Regions from separate parts of the Shewanella sp. GD04112 genome, predicted to be linked through region 3. Evidence: predicted binding sites of a transcription regulator. Region 3 holds the regulator's gene; each other region holds the start of a gene.
The links. Region 3 encodes sigma-54, which starts transcription at its own class of promoters, with help from an activator protein. Its sites were predicted from a motif close to GTTGGCACGNNNNTNGNNT; they were not measured.
Positions count from the first base shown of each region.

Region 1: the regulator sigma-54 is predicted to act here: its motif matches at 1,760-1,778, upstream of N7386_RS02775 (TorF family putative porin).
Region 2: the regulator sigma-54 is predicted to act here: its motif matches at 2,544-2,562, upstream of N7386_RS04315 (nitric-oxide reductase large subunit).
Region 4: the regulator sigma-54 is predicted to act here: its motif matches at 1,996-2,014, upstream of flhA (flagellar biosynthesis protein FlhA).

Region 1 covers NZ_JAOEAL010000001.1:627,554-631,745, reverse strand. Annotated here, with positions in the region: gene N7386_RS02790 (hypothetical protein) at 1-291, shown strand, start outside; gene N7386_RS02785 (response regulator) at 366-1,163, shown strand; gene N7386_RS02780 (HU family DNA-binding protein) at 1,310-1,582, shown strand; gene N7386_RS02775 (TorF family putative porin) at 1,871-2,563, shown strand; gene rimK (30S ribosomal protein S6--L-glutamate ligase) at 2,614-3,519, opposite strand; gene N7386_RS02765 (GGDEF domain-containing response regulator) at 3,686-4,192, opposite strand, start outside.
Region 2 covers NZ_JAOEAL010000001.1:972,019-976,210, forward strand. Annotated here, with positions in the region: gene norR (nitric oxide reductase transcriptional regulator NorR) at 1-21, opposite strand, end outside; gene N7386_RS04315 (nitric-oxide reductase large subunit) at 214-2,499, opposite strand; gene N7386_RS04320 (potassium/proton antiporter) at 3,122-4,192, shown strand, end outside.
Region 3 covers NZ_JAOEAL010000001.1:783,650-787,841, reverse strand. Annotated here, with positions in the region: gene lptC (LPS export ABC transporter periplasmic protein LptC) at 1-249, shown strand, start outside; gene lptA (lipopolysaccharide transport periplasmic protein LptA) at 236-787, shown strand; gene lptB (LPS export ABC transporter ATP-binding protein) at 784-1,515, shown strand; gene N7386_RS03455 (RNA polymerase factor sigma-54) at 1,621-3,096, shown strand; gene hpf (ribosome hibernation promoting factor) at 3,125-3,412, shown strand; gene ptsN (PTS IIA-like nitrogen regulatory protein PtsN) at 3,415-3,858, shown strand; gene rapZ (RNase adapter RapZ) at 3,855-4,192, shown strand, end outside.
Region 4 covers NZ_JAOEAL010000001.1:1,514,686-1,518,877, reverse strand. Annotated here, with positions in the region: gene flhA (flagellar biosynthesis protein FlhA) at 1-1,959, opposite strand, end outside; gene flhB (flagellar biosynthesis protein FlhB) at 2,078-3,208, opposite strand; gene fliR (flagellar biosynthetic protein FliR) at 3,226-4,023, opposite strand; gene fliQ (flagellar biosynthesis protein FliQ) at 4,028-4,192, opposite strand, start outside.

The DNA.
Region 1 (4,192 bases), 160 kb from region 3:
TTTAGCTTAGGTGTATTGCCGGTTTTGTTTGGCATACTCACACAGGCACCTTGGTCTAGCTTAGTGCTGAAAATTTATATTGGATTACAAACCTTAGGCCTGTCGGCATTGGGGATTACCGCGATTATCGCCTATCAAATTACCCCGCAAGACGTCAAAGTAGTGGTTGAAGGTCACAACATCCCTATGTTGCCCTTAGTCTTAAGCATCATCGCCTTATTGTTAGTACAGTATTGGGTAGCCTTTTCCCGCATCACCCATCATTATTTAACCGCAAAGGTAAAAGCGTAAGCTTGTTTATTGCTAAGCCCTTGTTTCTAGCCTAAGTTAACGGCTCCCTAAAAGACCTGATAAAGCCAGCCACTATGACTCATTTATCGCCTAGCGAACTCTCGATTCTCATTGTTGAGCCATCGGAAACCCAGCGCCGCATTATCATCAAGCGTTTACAGCAAGAAGGCATTATCAGCATCCAAAATGCCGCAAGTTTGACCCAAGCAAGGGAGTTGATTGCCCGCCACAAGCCGGATCTCATCGCCAGTGCCATGTATTTTGAAGATGGCACCGCGACCGAGTTTTTAAGCTACCTGCGCACCAACAGCGAATATAAAGACATTCAATTTATGTTGGTTTCGAGCGAATGTCGCCGCGAGCAATTAGAAATTTTCCGCCAGTCTGGCGTGGTCGCGATTCTGCCAAAACCTTTTAATGCCGAACACTTAGGTAAGGCGCTGAATGCGACCATCGATTTGCTCAGCCACGATGAACTCGACCTAAGTCACTTCGATGTGCATGACGTGCGTGTGCTCGTGGTCGATGACAGCCGCATGGCGCGCAATGTGATTAAACGTACCATTGGCAACCTTGGGATCAAGCAGATCACCGAAGCGGAAGATGGCGCTCAAGCCATTGAGTTAATGCGTAATAATATGTTTGACCTGATCATTACCGATTACAATATGCCCAGTGTTGATGGCCTAGCACTCACTCAATTTATCCGTAATGAAAGCCAGCAATCCCATGTGCCTATCCTAATGGTGTCTTCGGAAGCGAATGATGCTCACCTGAGCAATGTCTCTCAGGCGGGAGTCAATGCCCTGTGCGATAAACCCTTCGAACCCAAATTGGTGAAGCAGCTCTTATATCAACTGCTCGAAGAATAAAACCTAAGTCACGAATGGGGTAAATATTCTGCATTTTTGTTACTTATAGGACACAAGCCCGCAGCAAAGGGCTTTCCAACGGCTAAACCTTGTGGCATGTTAGGCACGCTGACTTAATAAATCTACGGAAAGAAGAGACAATAAAGATGAACAAAACTGAACTTATTGCCAAGATTGCAGAAAATGCCGATATCACTAAAGCTGAAGCAGCACGTGCATTGAAATCTTTCGAAGCAGCTATTACTGAATCAATGAAAAACGGTGACAAGATCTCTATCGTTGGATTTGGCTCTTTTGAAACCACGACTCGCGCAGCTCGTACTGGCCGTAACCCACAGACAGGTAAAGAAATCCAGATCGCTGAAGCCACTGTGCCTAAGTTTAAAGCGGGTAAAACCTTGCGTGATAGTGTGAACTAATTCGCTCGACATCATTCTATAAAACGCCTCCTTTGTGGGGCGTTTTTTTGCCCGGCGAAAAGCATGAAAGATGATTATTTGCACAAATACAGTGCGCGCACCGCTCCATTTTTGAGCATTTTAAAACATTTTATTAACAATGATTTTGTAACCATTTGTTTTTAATGATGTTCAAATAATGGCATGTGATTAGCAATTCCCTTATCAGAAAAAACCATGATGCACCAATGTCACCCGCTCGGTGGTGACATGAGTGAATCGATAAATAAGTCAATCGAGGGGATGAGAATGAGAAAATCACTGTACAGCGTTTTGGCATTATCGACGGGATTGTTACTAACCACCAACGCCTTTGCGGCCGTGTCCGGCAATATTGGCGGCACGTCTAACTATCTATGGCGCGGGGTCACTCAAACCAATGATTCGGTCGCTATCCAAGGAGGCATAGACTACAGCCATGACTCCGGATTCTATGCTGGCACTTGGGCATCGAATGTCGACTTTGGCGACGATACAAGCTATGAGTTGGATCTCTACGCAGGCTACGGCGGCAACATCACCGAAGACCTCAGCTACGATATTGGTTACCTCTACTACGCTTATCCCGATGCCGAAGGCAGCATCGATTTTGGTGAACTGCACGGCGCTATCACCTGGAAATGGTTTGAACTCAGTTACTCACAGGTGATCAATGCGGGTGATGATGTCGCAGCCGAGCCATTAGATAACAAGGATATGAGTTACCTTGCGGCCACAGCATCTTTCCCGCTGACGGATAAACTCAGCCTGTCTTTGCACTACGGCTACTCCAGTGGCGATGTGGTTGAATCTTGGTTTGGCGAAGATAACTACGCAGATTACAACGTTACTCTGAGTGCCGATACCAGCATGGGAACCGTGTCATTTATGGTGTCAGATACAGATCTGCAGGGTGATGATGCCAAGGTAGTTTTAGGCTATTCCTACGGCTTTGATTTATAAGATTAAGCGCGAGTAAAACAAAAACGTCGCGATAATCGCGGCGTTTTTTATTAGGCAATCACGGCGCGATTCGATTTACGCGCCGATACCATCTTCTCAATGTACTCTACGATGGGTTCAGTGACCGAGATCCCCGTGGTCTGTTCAATCCCTTCAATACCGGGCGCCGAGTTCACCTCAAGGATCAACGGACCGCGATTCGAGCGTAAAATATCGACGCCCGCCACCACTAAGCCCATGGCTTTCACTGCGGCGACCGCCATCTTGCGCTCCGCAGGGGTGATTTTCACTTTTTCACCGCAGCCACCTAAGTGCAGGTTAGAGCGAAAATCTCCTTCGGGTCCTTGGCGCTTCATCGAAGCCACCACTTTATCGCCGACCACAAAACAGCGAATATCGCTGCCGTTGGACTCCTTAATATATTCCTGCACCATAATATTGGCTTTCAGCCCTAAAAAGGCTTCGATCACGCTCTCGGCAGCGGTTTTAGTTTCGGCCAATACCACGCCAATCCCTTGTGTGCCTTCCAGCAACTTAATCACTAAGGGCGCGCCGCCCACCATGTTAATCAAATCGGGAATATCATTAGGTTTATTGGCAAATCCAGTAATAGGCATGCCAATGCCTTTGCGAGAAAGTAATTGCAGCGCGCGTAACTTGTCCCGTGAACGCGCGATTGAAATAGAGTCATTGGCGGCAAATACCCCCATCATTTCGAACTGGCGCACTACCGCGCAGCCATAAAAGGTCACGCTGGCGTGAATGCGCGGGATAATGGCATCGAACCCCGTTAATTCTTGGCCTTGGTAATGAATGCTCGGCTTGATGGAGTTGATATTCATGTAGCAATTCAAGGTATTAATAACCACAGCCTCATGACCACGGCTCTCGCAGGCCGCCACTAGGCGTCGGGTGGAATACAACTCAGGGAACTGGGATAAGATACCTATTTTCATTGCCAAATGACCAAATTAAACACTGTGATTGAAGCTCTGTGCACACTGCATCAGAAAGGGGCGCTGATATTTGTCTATTGCTGAGTGTAAAGCAAGAAAATATTCCTCACCAGACGAAAACCTCAGCCTTAGCCAAACGTAAGATAATCTTCACAATTTAGGGTCATTATTTTGTAAGTAGTGGAGTAATGTACTTGGCCTCAAATTCGCTCGCTTCTAAGGGCCGCGAAAATAAATACCCTTGGAGCACATTGCAATTTCGTGCGGTGCAAAACTCGGCTTGTTCAGCCGTTTCAATGCCTTCGGCAACCGATGTCACGTTAAAACCATAGGCGAAATTGAGTAATGCCGCGAGTAACCGCGTATCTTTGTCATCCTTATCGTAGGAGGCAATAAAGCTCTTATCAATTTTTAATACACTGATTGGAAAGAGTTTTATATGTTCTAGGGATGAAAAGCCTGTACCGAAGTCATCGAGTGCAAATCGCACTCCAAGTTGCGCAATTCTATCGAGCACCTTGGCATGTTCATGGGGTTCTTCAATTAAGCTGTTTTCGGTAATCTCAAGCTCTAGCGCTTTCGCATCTAATCCGGTCACCTCGAGGGCATGGACAATTTTTTCATATAGATCAATGTGTCCAATTTGCGATGCCGACAAATTCACTGCAATGGT
Region 2 (4,192 bases), 190 kb from region 3:
GTCAGTTTGACTTAGGGCCATAAAAACTCCTGCAGCGAGGTTCCCCTGATTTATAGCATTGATTGTTATATTGACACAGGTTGTTTAGACACTGCTAACCGTTAATGCGGTAAGGCTATAAAAGCGTGGTAAACGATAAACGGCGCAGGCCATCAAACTAAGCAACCAAGGTGCCTAAACGGCACCTTGGTCAGACAGGATTAATCGTTGTGATTAGTGATTTGTTTGTAAAACTTCCTGTTGCACTTTGGCCGGTTTATTCAGGGCTTTTCTTATCAAATCGATTAAGAAGGCACCCATTAAGAGACCGCCGATACTGAAGATTATATCTCCAAACATACGCATCCAAACCAGCTTTTCAACCAGTGGACTATGGATCACTTCTGGTGAGCGGGCGAACCAGTATCCATGGTCGATGACGGCAAAAAACTGCGTAATCCCCACGGGTAATAACGACATGAACACCATAGCTGCTAGGCCAATGTTGAGGCTCCAGAAGGCGCCTTTGAGTATTTTGTCATTCCACTGCATATTGCCGGTGAGGCCCCGCAGACAGAAGAGCATCAAGCCCATGCCCAGCATACCGTACACGCCCATAAAGGCGGCGTGACCATGGGTGGCCGTGGTGTTTAATCCTTGAATGTAATAGAGCGAGATAGGTGGATTGATTAAGAAGCCCAGCATACCTGCTCCGACTAAGTTCCAAAACGCGGTCGCCACAAAGAACATTATCGTCCAGTGATAACGTTGCATCCAGCCACTGGCTTTACGCAGACGGTAGGTTTCCATCGCTTCAAAACCAATTATGGCGAGGGGAACGACTTCTAAGGCGGAGAAGATGGCGCCCCAGGCGATCACTGAGGTCGGGGTGCCAGTAAAGTAGAGGTGGTGTAGGGTGCCAATCAAACCTCCGGTTAAGAAGATCACCGTTGTAAATAACACCGCACCGTTGGCACTGCGACCGCGGATTAACCCTAAACGTACCAACATCAAGGCGATAACGGCGGTGGCAAAGGTCTCGAAGAAGCCCTCAACCCACAGGTGCACTACCCACCAACGCCAATATTCTGCAATCGCTAAGTTGGCGTGTTTACCCATAAAGAGGCCTGCGCCATAGAACAAACCAATTGCCACGCAAGAGGCATAGAGTACCCAAATCACAGGGCGCATCTCGCCTTGCACTTTAAGGGCGGGTTTGATGGCTGCGGTGACTAAGGCAAGCCAAATCAATAATCCGACGAGGAGTAAGATTTGCCATACTCGGCCAAGATCTATGTACTCATATCCTTGATGACCAAAGAGGAAGTTCATATCGAGGTCAAAATACTGCTGCACCCCAATCCATTCGCCCGCCATGGAGCCAAGCACCACGACGACTAAGGCTACCCAGAGTACGTTAACGCCGAGACGCTGATATTTAGGCTCATAACCCGATAAGGCGGGAGCAATATACAGCCCAGTACCTAACCAGACCGTGGCTATCCAAAATACCGCTAATTGGGTGTGCCAGGTACGAGTCACTGAGTAGGGCAGTATTTCTGAAATCGGTAAACCGTAAAACTCTTGGCCTTCAACCGCATAGTGGGCTGTGATCCCGCCGAGTAAAATTTGCAGTAAGAACAGTCCTATTGCCGTGATGAAGTATTTGCCGACGGCTTTTTGTGAGGCGGTGGGTTTAGTGAAAAACAGCGGATCTTGCTCCGAGGGCTTGGGCAGGCTTTCATGCTTGCCGCTCGCATGGTGCCAGATCAATCCGCCAATCCCCGCAATTAAGGTCACAATACTGAGTATCGACCAGACGATATTATCCGAGGTCGGTGTATTGCCTAGTTGGGGATCGAAGGGCCAGTTATTGGTGTAGGTATAGGGGGCATCGGGGCGCTCGGTGATTGCCGCCCAGGCTCCCCAAAAGAGAAATGCATTGAGTTGTTCGCGGCGCACTAGATCGGGCACAGTGCCTTCTTTCATGGCGTATTGTTCACGAAGGTTGCTGAGTTCTGGATCGCTGCCAAACAGGGATAAATAATGCTGCTCGACCTTATTTATCGCCTCGATACGAGTGTCGGACAAGCGGATCAGCACAGTGCCATCGGCCTGTGGCTCGACGCTGTTATGGCGTAAATCTTCCCTTAATGCCTGCTCAAGCCCAGCCTTTTGTTGGGAGTTTAATTGGGCAAACGGCGTTTGATATTGCTGCTCAGCGCGAATATCGAGCCAAGCTTCGGCTTCTCTGTGTAACCAGTCAGCGGTCCAATCGGGGGCAACATAAGAGCCATGTCCCCAAACCGAACCCAGTTGATGGCCGCCCATGGAGCGCCAGACCAATTGACCTTGTTCGATATCATTTTCGCTAAACACAACCTGACCATTTACATCGGTAAATGCAGTGGGGATCGGCGGTTTTTCCCGATAAATTTCACTGCCGATGCTCAGCAGGACAGTGAATGAAGCAATCAGCACAACTAACAGTGCGATAGCGGTGAGTTTTTGTTTGCTCATAAGTCTCCTTGATGCAACGTCATTTTGATACGTTTCACCTGCTATTGCGTAATACGTGCCAAACCTTTTTGTTGTTGAAAATAAAGAAGAATATAAATTTTACCCTATGCTTGATTGTCTTTTTGATACTGAATGTTGATTGTTGATATGACAGTGATTGTCTTTATGACATCTTTAGAGGCTTGTATGTCGATAACACAATGGAAAAGGTGATTTTATCTATGCTTTCAAGTTATTGCAGAGTTTAACTGGACTTAAGCCGACTTTTAGCGAATACAGCATATTTTTATATGGTTATCCTCGCGATTTTGGCGGTATACAGTGAGTTTATATGGAATGAAATTTTAAAATATATTGATAAATATAGATTTTATCTTGTTTATGAGCTTGGGTTCATGTTCGGTAGGCGTTTGTGGTTGTACTGGTTTTTATGTAAAAGTTAGTCAAAATGGCCTTTCACTGAAGATTTGGATGTAGATGTTTGAAATTTAATATTTAAAACTCCATTAATTTGCATTTTTTATGCTAGTATAGAAACACAAAAATTTTCAATTGAGTCATTTTTAATCTAGGTGATTTCTTTATCGTTTAACTAAACACTCTTGTATTTAAGGAGGCATGTGTGGATGCAGATTCCATCAATAGTTTTTTTCTGATCGGTGCCTTGCTTGCCGCTGTGAGTGTTTTGTTAAGTCCCGTGTCTTCGCGCTTGGGTATCCCTATCTTATTAATTTTCCTCGCTGTAGGGATTTTAGCTGGGGAGGATGGTCCCGGCGGCATTCTGTTTGACGACTACTCAACCGCTTATCTTGTCAGTAACTTAGCCTTAGCCATTATCTTGCTCGATGGCGGTATGCGCACGCGGGTCGCGAGCTTTAGGGTGGCACTGTGGCCAGCATTATCGCTGGCGACCTTTGGGGTCGCTATTACCACCAGTATCACGGGCGTGATGGCCGCATGGTTATTTGACCTACACTGGTTGCAAGGCTTGCTTGTGGGGGCAATTGTCGGCTCCACCGATGCGGCGGCGGTATTCTCACTATTAAAGGGACGTAGCCTTAACGAACGTGTAGGCGCGACACTGGAAATCGAATCGGGCAGTAACGACCCAATGGCGGTGTTTTTAACCGTGACCCTGATTGCCATCCTCGCTAATGTGGACGCCGAGTTATCCGTAAGCTTTATGCTTATAAGCTTTATCAAGCAGTTTGGCTTGGGGATTTTCCTCGGCCTCGGCGGGGGTTGGCTGCTGTGGAAGTTGGTGAATTTAAGCAAGCTTGCCGAAGGCTTGTATTCGATTTTAGTGCTCAGTGGCGGCCTGATGATTTATGCCGCCTCGAACAAACTCGGCGGTAGCGGCATTCTGTCGATTTATCTCGTCGGTCTCTTCCTCGGTAATAAGCCAACTCGTGGTCGCCATTCAATCTTAAACGTGTTGGATGGCATGACTTGGGTCAGCCAAATCGGTATGTTCCTCGTATTAGGGCTGCTGCTCACACCGTCTGACTTGTTGGATATTTGGTTACCGGGCTTAGCGTTAGCCTTTGGGATGATCCTGTTTGCCAGACCGTTAGCCGTATGGCTCAGCTTGCTGCCCTTTAAGAGTTTTAGCAGTCGTGACCGTTGGTTTATTTCTTGGGTCGGACTGCGTGGCGCCGTGCCGATTATTTTAGCGGTATTCCCTATGATGGCG
Region 3 (4,192 bases):
AAAGATACCGGCAAGGTTGTATTAGAAAATAATGTTATTATCGATGCCATCAGCCCTGGTGAACCCATACAGACATTGTCCACCAGTTTTTTAGAACTCGATCTCAACACTATGATAATGACCTCTGACCGCATCATTTACGTCACAGGGAAAGATTTTAATATTCAAGGGCAAGGCCTTTATGCCGACCTTAACGCGCAGGAAGTGCAATTGACCAGTCAGGTAGTAGGAACCTATGAAGCAAAATAACATATTACTTGCCGGCCTAATGCTAATCACCAGCATGAGCGCCTTCGCCAAGGTCGGTGACTTACAGCAAGAAGTGAAAATTAAAGCCGTTAGCCAAACTGCGGACATTAAAAACAACCAGATCATTTTCTTCGGTCCGGTTGAAGTCACCCAAGGCTCGATTAAAATCCATGCGGATCAACTACGTGCATTTTCTGCCGAAGGGGAAAACAGCAAGATTTTAGTGGCAACGGGGAATCCTGCGACTTACAGCCAAATTCTCGACGATGGACGCCCAGCTTCGGCGAGCGCCAAAGAAATTCGCTACGAAATGGCGACCCGCACCCTGACCTTAACAGGCTCAGCGACCCTAGACCAAGCGGGTAGCCAAGTGACGGGTAACCTTATCCGTTACGATATTATTCAGCAGAAACTAATCGCTGAGAGCACGGGTAGCGGCGATGATCGCGTGATTACCATTATTCAACCTGACAACTATCAGGAAGAGCTCAAGAATCAGCCAGCGGACAAACCTGTGAAAAAACAGGATTCTAAATGACCCAAATCACCTTAAAAGCACAGAATCTCGCTAAGAGTTATAAGAGTCGTCAGGTTGTGAAAGATGTCAGTCTGACGGTCAAAACGGGTCAAGTCGTCGGCCTACTCGGCCCAAACGGCGCAGGTAAAACCACCACCTTTTACATGGTCGTGGGCTTAGTCAAAAGTGATAAAGGCCATATCTTTATCGACGATGATGATTTAACTGCCGATCCTATGCACCTGCGCGCCCGCAAAGGCATTGGTTACCTGCCACAGGAAGCCAGTATCTTTCGCAAGCTGACCGTGCACGACAATATCATGGCGGTACTGCAAACCCGTAAAGAGCTCAATCGCGATCAACGCGAAGAAGAGCTGGAACATCTGCTCGAAGAGTTCCATATCACCCATATTCGCGATAGCCAAGGCATGTCGTTATCGGGCGGTGAACGTCGCCGCGTCGAAATTGCCCGCGCCTTAGCGGCCAATCCTAAGTTTATTCTGCTCGATGAACCCTTCGCCGGTGTCGACCCGATTTCGGTTATCGATATCAAGAAAATCATCGAACAACTCAAGAGCCGAGGCCTTGGGGTACTGATCACAGACCACAATGTGCGCGAAACCTTAGACGTCTGTGAACATGCTTACATTGTCAGTCACGGAAACCTGATTGCCGAAGGAACTCCCGCAGAGATCTTAGACAATCAGCAAGTTAGGGCTGTGTACTTAGGTGAACAATTCAGGCTATAGTTACTTAAACAGAGCCAATTAGCCTTGAATTTTGGCTTATCAGCACCATCAATATGATAACAAGCGGCCTAAATTCAAAATAATAACGTAGGGATCAGCGGTAACATGAAAGCGTCACTCCAGCTCAAACTGGGTCAACAGTTAACCATGACGCCACAACTTCAACAGGCCATTCGTCTGTTGCAATTGTCGTCATTGGAACTGCAGCAAGAGATCCAGCAAGCCTTAGACTCTAATCCTCTTCTCGAGCTGGAAGAGGAGCAATTCGACGCGCCTACCGAACGTAAGCAAGATATCGCCGATACCGACTTTAGCGAAACGACAGCTCAGCCACAGGAACAAGACAATTCCACCGTAGACATTGCCGAGTCGCTGACCAAAGAATCCCTGCCCGAAGAACTCCCCATGGACACCACTTGGGATGAAGTCTTTACCGCATCACCAAACTCAGGTGCTGGCGCCAGCCGTGAAGATGACATGCCCTTCCAAGGGGAAACCAGTGAAGGCCTGTACGAACATTTAGAATGGCAGAAAAACCTCACGCCCTTCTCTGAAACCGATTTAGCCATCGCCACCGCGATTATTGATGCCATCGACGATCAGGGTTATCTCACTCAAAGTACTGAAGATATCCTCGAGGCCATGGGCAATCCAGAGATAGAACTGGATGAAGTCGAAGCCGTACTCAAGCGCATTCAACACTTCGATCCCGTTGGTGTCGCCGCAAGGGATTTAAGCGAATGTCTGCTTATCCAACTCTCCCACTTTGCGCCGGATACTCCACACCTCGAAAACGCCCGCATGTTGATCAAAGATCATTTAGATCTGATCGCCGCCCGCGACTTTAGATTGTTAATGCGTAAGACCAAGCTTAAGGAAGATGATCTGCGCGATAGCATTGCCCTCATCCAAACCTTAAACCCTCGCCCCGGCTTACTCATCACCCCTGTTGATGAAGAATATGTCATCCCCGATGTGTCGGTATCGAAGAAAAATGGCCGCTGGGTGGTCGAGTTAAACCCGGACTGCATGCCAAAAATCAATGTTAATCAACAATATGCAGCCATGGCACGCAGCACTAAAAGCCAAGCCGATAGCCAATTTATCCGCGGGCATCTGCAAGAAGCCAAGTGGTTTATCAAAAGCCTTGAAAGCCGTAACGAAACACTGCTCAAGGTGGCAAACTGCATAGTGCAATATCAACAGGGCTTCTTCGAATACGGTGAAGAAGCCATGAAACCTATGGTCCTAAACGATATCGCCGAGGCGGTAGAGATGCATGAGTCCACCATTTCACGGGTGACCACACAAAAATACATGCATACCCCAAAGGGACTTTTTGAACTAAAATATTTCTTCTCAAGCCACGTCGGGACTGATGATGGCGGTGAGTGCTCATCCACGGCAATCAGAGCCTTCATTAAGAAACTGGTTGCAGCGGAAAACCAGAAAAAACCATTAAGCGACAGCAAGATGGCACAACTTCTGGCAGAACAGGGAATTAACGTTGCGCGCAGAACCATTGCGAAGTACCGAGAGGCGATGCTTATTCCCCCTTCCAATCAGCGTAAAAGTTTATAGCCTAAAGTGGAAATCGGAGGACGTTTATATGCAAATAAACCTGAGTGGACACCATATCGAGATTACTGAATCGTTACGGGCTTATGTTGAGGAAAAGTTTTCAAAACTTGAACGTCATTTCGAACAGATCAATAATGTGCACGTTGTGCTCAATGTTGAGAAAATGCAACAAATTGCCGAAGCGAGAATAAACCTCACCGGTGGTGAAGTCTTCGCGACTTCAGAGCATGCAGATATGTATGCTGCCATAGACGTCCTGATCGACAAGCTTGATCGTCAGGTTATTAAACACAAAGAGAAGTTAACAAAACACTAGCAATGGAACTTCGTACCATACTGCGGCCGGAATGCACGACCTGCGCCACTCCGGGCAGTAAGAAAAAGGTACTGGAACTTATCAGCGACTTAGCCGCTGCCCAGTACCCCACCCTCTCATCTCAAGAGATCTTCGAAAGCCTAGTGGCGCGCGAAAAGATGGGGAGCACAGGTATAGGTAACGGCATCGCCATTCCACATGGTCGATTAACCGATATAACACAACCCATAGCCATATTGGTGAAATGTGAGGAGCCGATAGCCTTTGATGCTATCGATAAACAACCTGTCGACATTTTATTTGCGCTGCTAGTGCCTGCTGACCAATGTCAACAGCACTTAAGCACTTTGTCCTGCATGGCTGAAAAGCTCAGCGACAAGCAAATATTGAAGCAATTGCGCAAGACGCATGATGAAACGGAACTCTATCAGGTAATCACTGGATGAAACTGGTCATAGTGTCAGGGCGCTCAGGCTCAGGCAAATCGGTCGCACTAAGAGTGCTGGAAGATCTCGGCTACTATTGTGTCGATAATCTTCCTTTGCCGCTGATTGGCAGCTTACTCGAACAGCTCAAGGGCAGTAACGATCTCGTCGCCATCAGCGTCGACGTGCGTAACCTGCCGGAGCAAGACAAGGTACTCGTCAAACAGCTTGCTAGCCTGCCAGAGGGCACTGAACTTACCAGCTTCTTCTTAAACTCCAGCGATAAAGTACTGCTAAAGCGCTACAGCGAGACTCGGCGCTTACATCCCTTATCTAAGAGCCGAGTATCACTGCA
Region 4 (4,192 bases), 730 kb from region 3:
GGGCTGACCAACCATTTCTTGCTTTTGAGCGGCATCCGCTAAGGATTGCTGCATACGCTCTGCAAGACCTGGTTCGATATTTGGGCCATCGCCACCGGTTGCTTGCATTGACTGATGCAACATCTGTTCCAACTCTGGCGCCAAAGTTATGACAGGTATTTCAAGTTCAGGACCCGAGATCTCTTGAACTATCATGCGCTTCAATGCGATACGCACTGCCGCCGTTAACACTTCAGTATCGTTACTCTTAGTGCCGTATTCTAACAAAGTTTGCACTATGGTACGCAAGTCTCTGACAGAAACTCCTTCATTTAATAGGTTTTGCATCACTTTTACGACATTTCCGAGCGGCATCACATCAGGAATAAAGCCATCCACCAGCTTAGGCGAATGCTTAGCAAGCATATCCATCAGTTGTTGCACTTCTTCGTAGCCTAAGAGTTTCGCCGCATTATTCGTCAATATTTGGCTAATATGGGTTGCCACCACTGTCGCGGCATCCACCACGGTATAACCTAAGGTTTGTGCATGTTCACGCAGCTCAGGGGCAATCCACACGGCTTCGAGACCAAAGGCTGGATCACGTGTTTCGATACCATCGAGCTTGCCATAAACTTGGCCAGGGTTGATGGCAAGTTCGCAGTCATGGCGAATATCCGCCTCTCCAACCACCACGCCCATTAACGAGATGCGGTAGGCATTGGGTGATAAATCGAGGTTGTCACGAATATGTACCGCAGGCACCAAGAAGCCCAGCTCTTGAGAAAGTTTTTTACGTACCCCTTTGATCCGGCTCAGTAATTCCCCACCTTGTCCCTTATCGACTAATGGGATCAAACGGTAACCTACTTCCAGACCAATAGTGTCAACATGGTGTACATCGTCCCAGCTAAGTTCTTTAGGTTCTCTTTCGGCTCTTTCCGTTGGGCCCGTTTTGACTTGCTCAAGGGCTTTAGTACGTTTGGCTTCATTACGTTTGAAGATAAAGTAAGCGGCTCCAGCTGTGATCACGGCAAAGCTTAAAAACGCCATATGTGGCATGCCAGGCACAATCCCCATGACAAAGAGTACGCCAGCCGCAATACTGAGCGACTTGTGACTGTCAAACATCTGACTGATCAGCATCTGGCCCATATCGCCAGATTCATTTTGACGGGTCACCATCAACGCCGCAGCGATTGACAGTAATAGACCAGGAATTTGCGCGACGAGACCGTCACCAATGGTTAACAGGGTATAAATTTCAACGGCTTGGGAGAATGTCAAACCGTGCTGCACAATCCCGATAATAAACCCACCGAGAATGTTGATAACTAAGATCATGATACCGGCAATCGCATCACCCTTCACAAACTTAGATGCACCGTCCATTGCGCCATAGAAGTCCGCTTCGCGGGTCACCTCGGCGCGTCTGGTTCTGGCTTGATCTTGATTAATAATACCTGCGTTCAAGTCGGCATCGATGGCCATTTGCTTGCCCGGCATCGCATCTAAGGTAAAGCGAGCACTCACCTCGGCAATACGGCCAGCACCTTTAGTTACAACGGCAAAGTTGATAATAATCAAGATGATAAATACAACTAGGCCCACGGCATAGTTACCGCCAATCACCACGGAGCCGAAGGCCTCAATCACCTTACCGGCGGCGTCACCACCATTGTGACCTTCGAGTAATACCACACGGGTCGATGCCACGTTAAGCGCGAGTCGCAGCAATGTCGCGACTAATAAAACAGTTGGAAAAGCAGCAAAGTCTAAGGGTCTGTCGGTATAAATCGCGACAAGAAGAACAATCAAAGCCAAGGCAATGTTAAAAGAAAATAAAACGTCGAGTAGAAACGGCGGGATAGGCAATACAATCATAGCCAATGCCGCAAGCACTAGCATTGGCGTACCTATGCCCTTGAAAGAGCTCAGTTTCAACTGTTTTACTTGGCCTAGGGAGGCTTTAACATCCATTCACAGATACCTAAACTTTGACGTATAACAGCCTGGAAGCAAAAAACGCGCCAACCACTAGCGCTTCAAGTCGTGGTTTTATCTCTGTGAACTATCTCTTCGTTAACCTAACACTTAACTAGTGTTTCAGCTCGTCAGGGATGGGTTGATTAGCAGGGATTGGAATAGGTTTACGGCCACGACCTTTTTGGTACTGGCGTAACTGGAACACATAAGCCAGAACCTGTGCCACCGCGGTAAATAGGCCCTCAGGGATCTGCTGCTCAAGCTTAGTGGTGTGATAAATTGCCCGCGCCAGCGGTGGTGCAGAGACAATCGCAATGTTATGTGCCCTTGCCACTTCGCGGATTTTAAACGCGACTTCATCCACACCTTTAGCGATAACAAAAGGCGCTGCAGAGCGCTTCACATCGTATTTAATGGCCACCGCATAATGCTCAGGGTTCACCACAATCACATCCGCATTGGGAACTTCGGCCATCATGCGTCGCTGCGCTAACTCACGCTGCATTTGGCGTACTCGCCCTTTGACCTCAGGTTTACCTTCGGTATCTTTATACTCGTCTTTCACTTCCTGCTTAGTCATTTTCAGCTGTTTGTTGTGATTCCAGATCTGAAATGGCACATCGATCACCACGATGACTAAGACGGAGGAGCAAAGCAGAATAAACATCCACACTAACAAATCCAGCGCATGATGGACGTTACCGGGGAGATGATCGGCTGACAGGAGTAAAATATCGTTAAAATAATGACTGAGTAGTAAATAAGCCGCGATGGCTACCACAGAAAACTTAGCAATCCCTTTGGTTAATTCAACCAAGGCCTGCACACCAAACATCCGTTTAAAGCCCGCAATCGGGCTCATTTTGCTGGCCTTAGGCATCATGGCTTGGGTGGAGAAGTTCATCCCGCCAAGGGATACGTTACCGATAAATGCCACCACGACAATCAGTAACATAATCTTGAGTAACGGCCAGCCAATCTCGCTTCCCACGACGCCCCATACATTAAACATCTGGTTCGTATCGAAAATCGCAGCGCGATCCATGGTAAAAACGCGCTCAAACACATTGGACAGCGCCTTCGCAATCCCAGGCCCGAGCATATACAAGCCTGTCGCAGCCGAAAGCAACACGGTCGCAGTACCTAACTCTTTTGAACGGGCTACCTGCCCTTTTTCTCGCGCCTGTTCGAGGCGCCTCCCGGTGGGTTCCTCGCTGCGTTCGCCGCTACTTTCTTCAGCCATTACGCGTTCCTATCCGGTTAAAGTATGCCGTCGGCTTGACACTGAAGCCCTAAAATATCACAAAGCAAAAGCTGTGCCGACGCCCAAACCTCTTCGAAATGGGCCATTACGGGGGTCAAGGTTAACCACAAAATGAGCAGTCCACCAATCATAGTGATTGGGAAACCTATCGAGAAAATGTTCAGCTGCGGCGCGGCGCGAGTCATTACCCCAAAGGATAAGTTAACCAGTAGCAAGGCAATAATCGCCGAGAGCGACATGGTCAATGCCGCGCCAAACATATAGGAGCCCCATTCCGCTAGCGCGCGATAACTCGTCAAACTTAACCCTTGATTCGAAATCGGTAAGGTCTCAAAACTGGCGACTAACATTCGGATCATCAACAGGTGTCCATCGACGGCGAGAAAAATCAACGTCGCGAGCAACAAAAAGAAGTTGCCTATCACTGGCGTTTGTTGGCCAGAACCCGGATCGACCATAGAGGCAAAACCTAAGCTGGTTTGCATACCGATGATCTGGCCCGTTAACACAAAGGTTTGCATCACCATTTGAGTCACAAAGCCCATGGCGACGCCAATAATAATTTGCTGAGCGGTAATAAAAACAGCGCTTAAGGAAAAGAGCTCCGCATCCTTAACGGGCGGTAATACTGGCGCAATGGCCAGAGTGATAGCCACCGCTAAGAGTAAACGAACTCGAGTCGGGGTTGTCGTAGCACCAAACACCACCATGACCATCAACATGCTGGTCACGCGAAACAATGGCCACATGTAAGAAGCGATGGTTTGCATTAAGGTGTCGAGCAGCAGCTCCATCGGATTAGCCCACCACTTGGGGAATGCGGTTAACCATTTCGATAAAGAAATCCATGAGGGTTTGCACTAACCAGTGTCCCATAACCATCAAGGCTAGTAAGGTCACTATCAGTCGAGGCAAAAAGCTTAAAGTCTGTTCGTTAATTGAGGTCGCGGCTTGGAACACCGC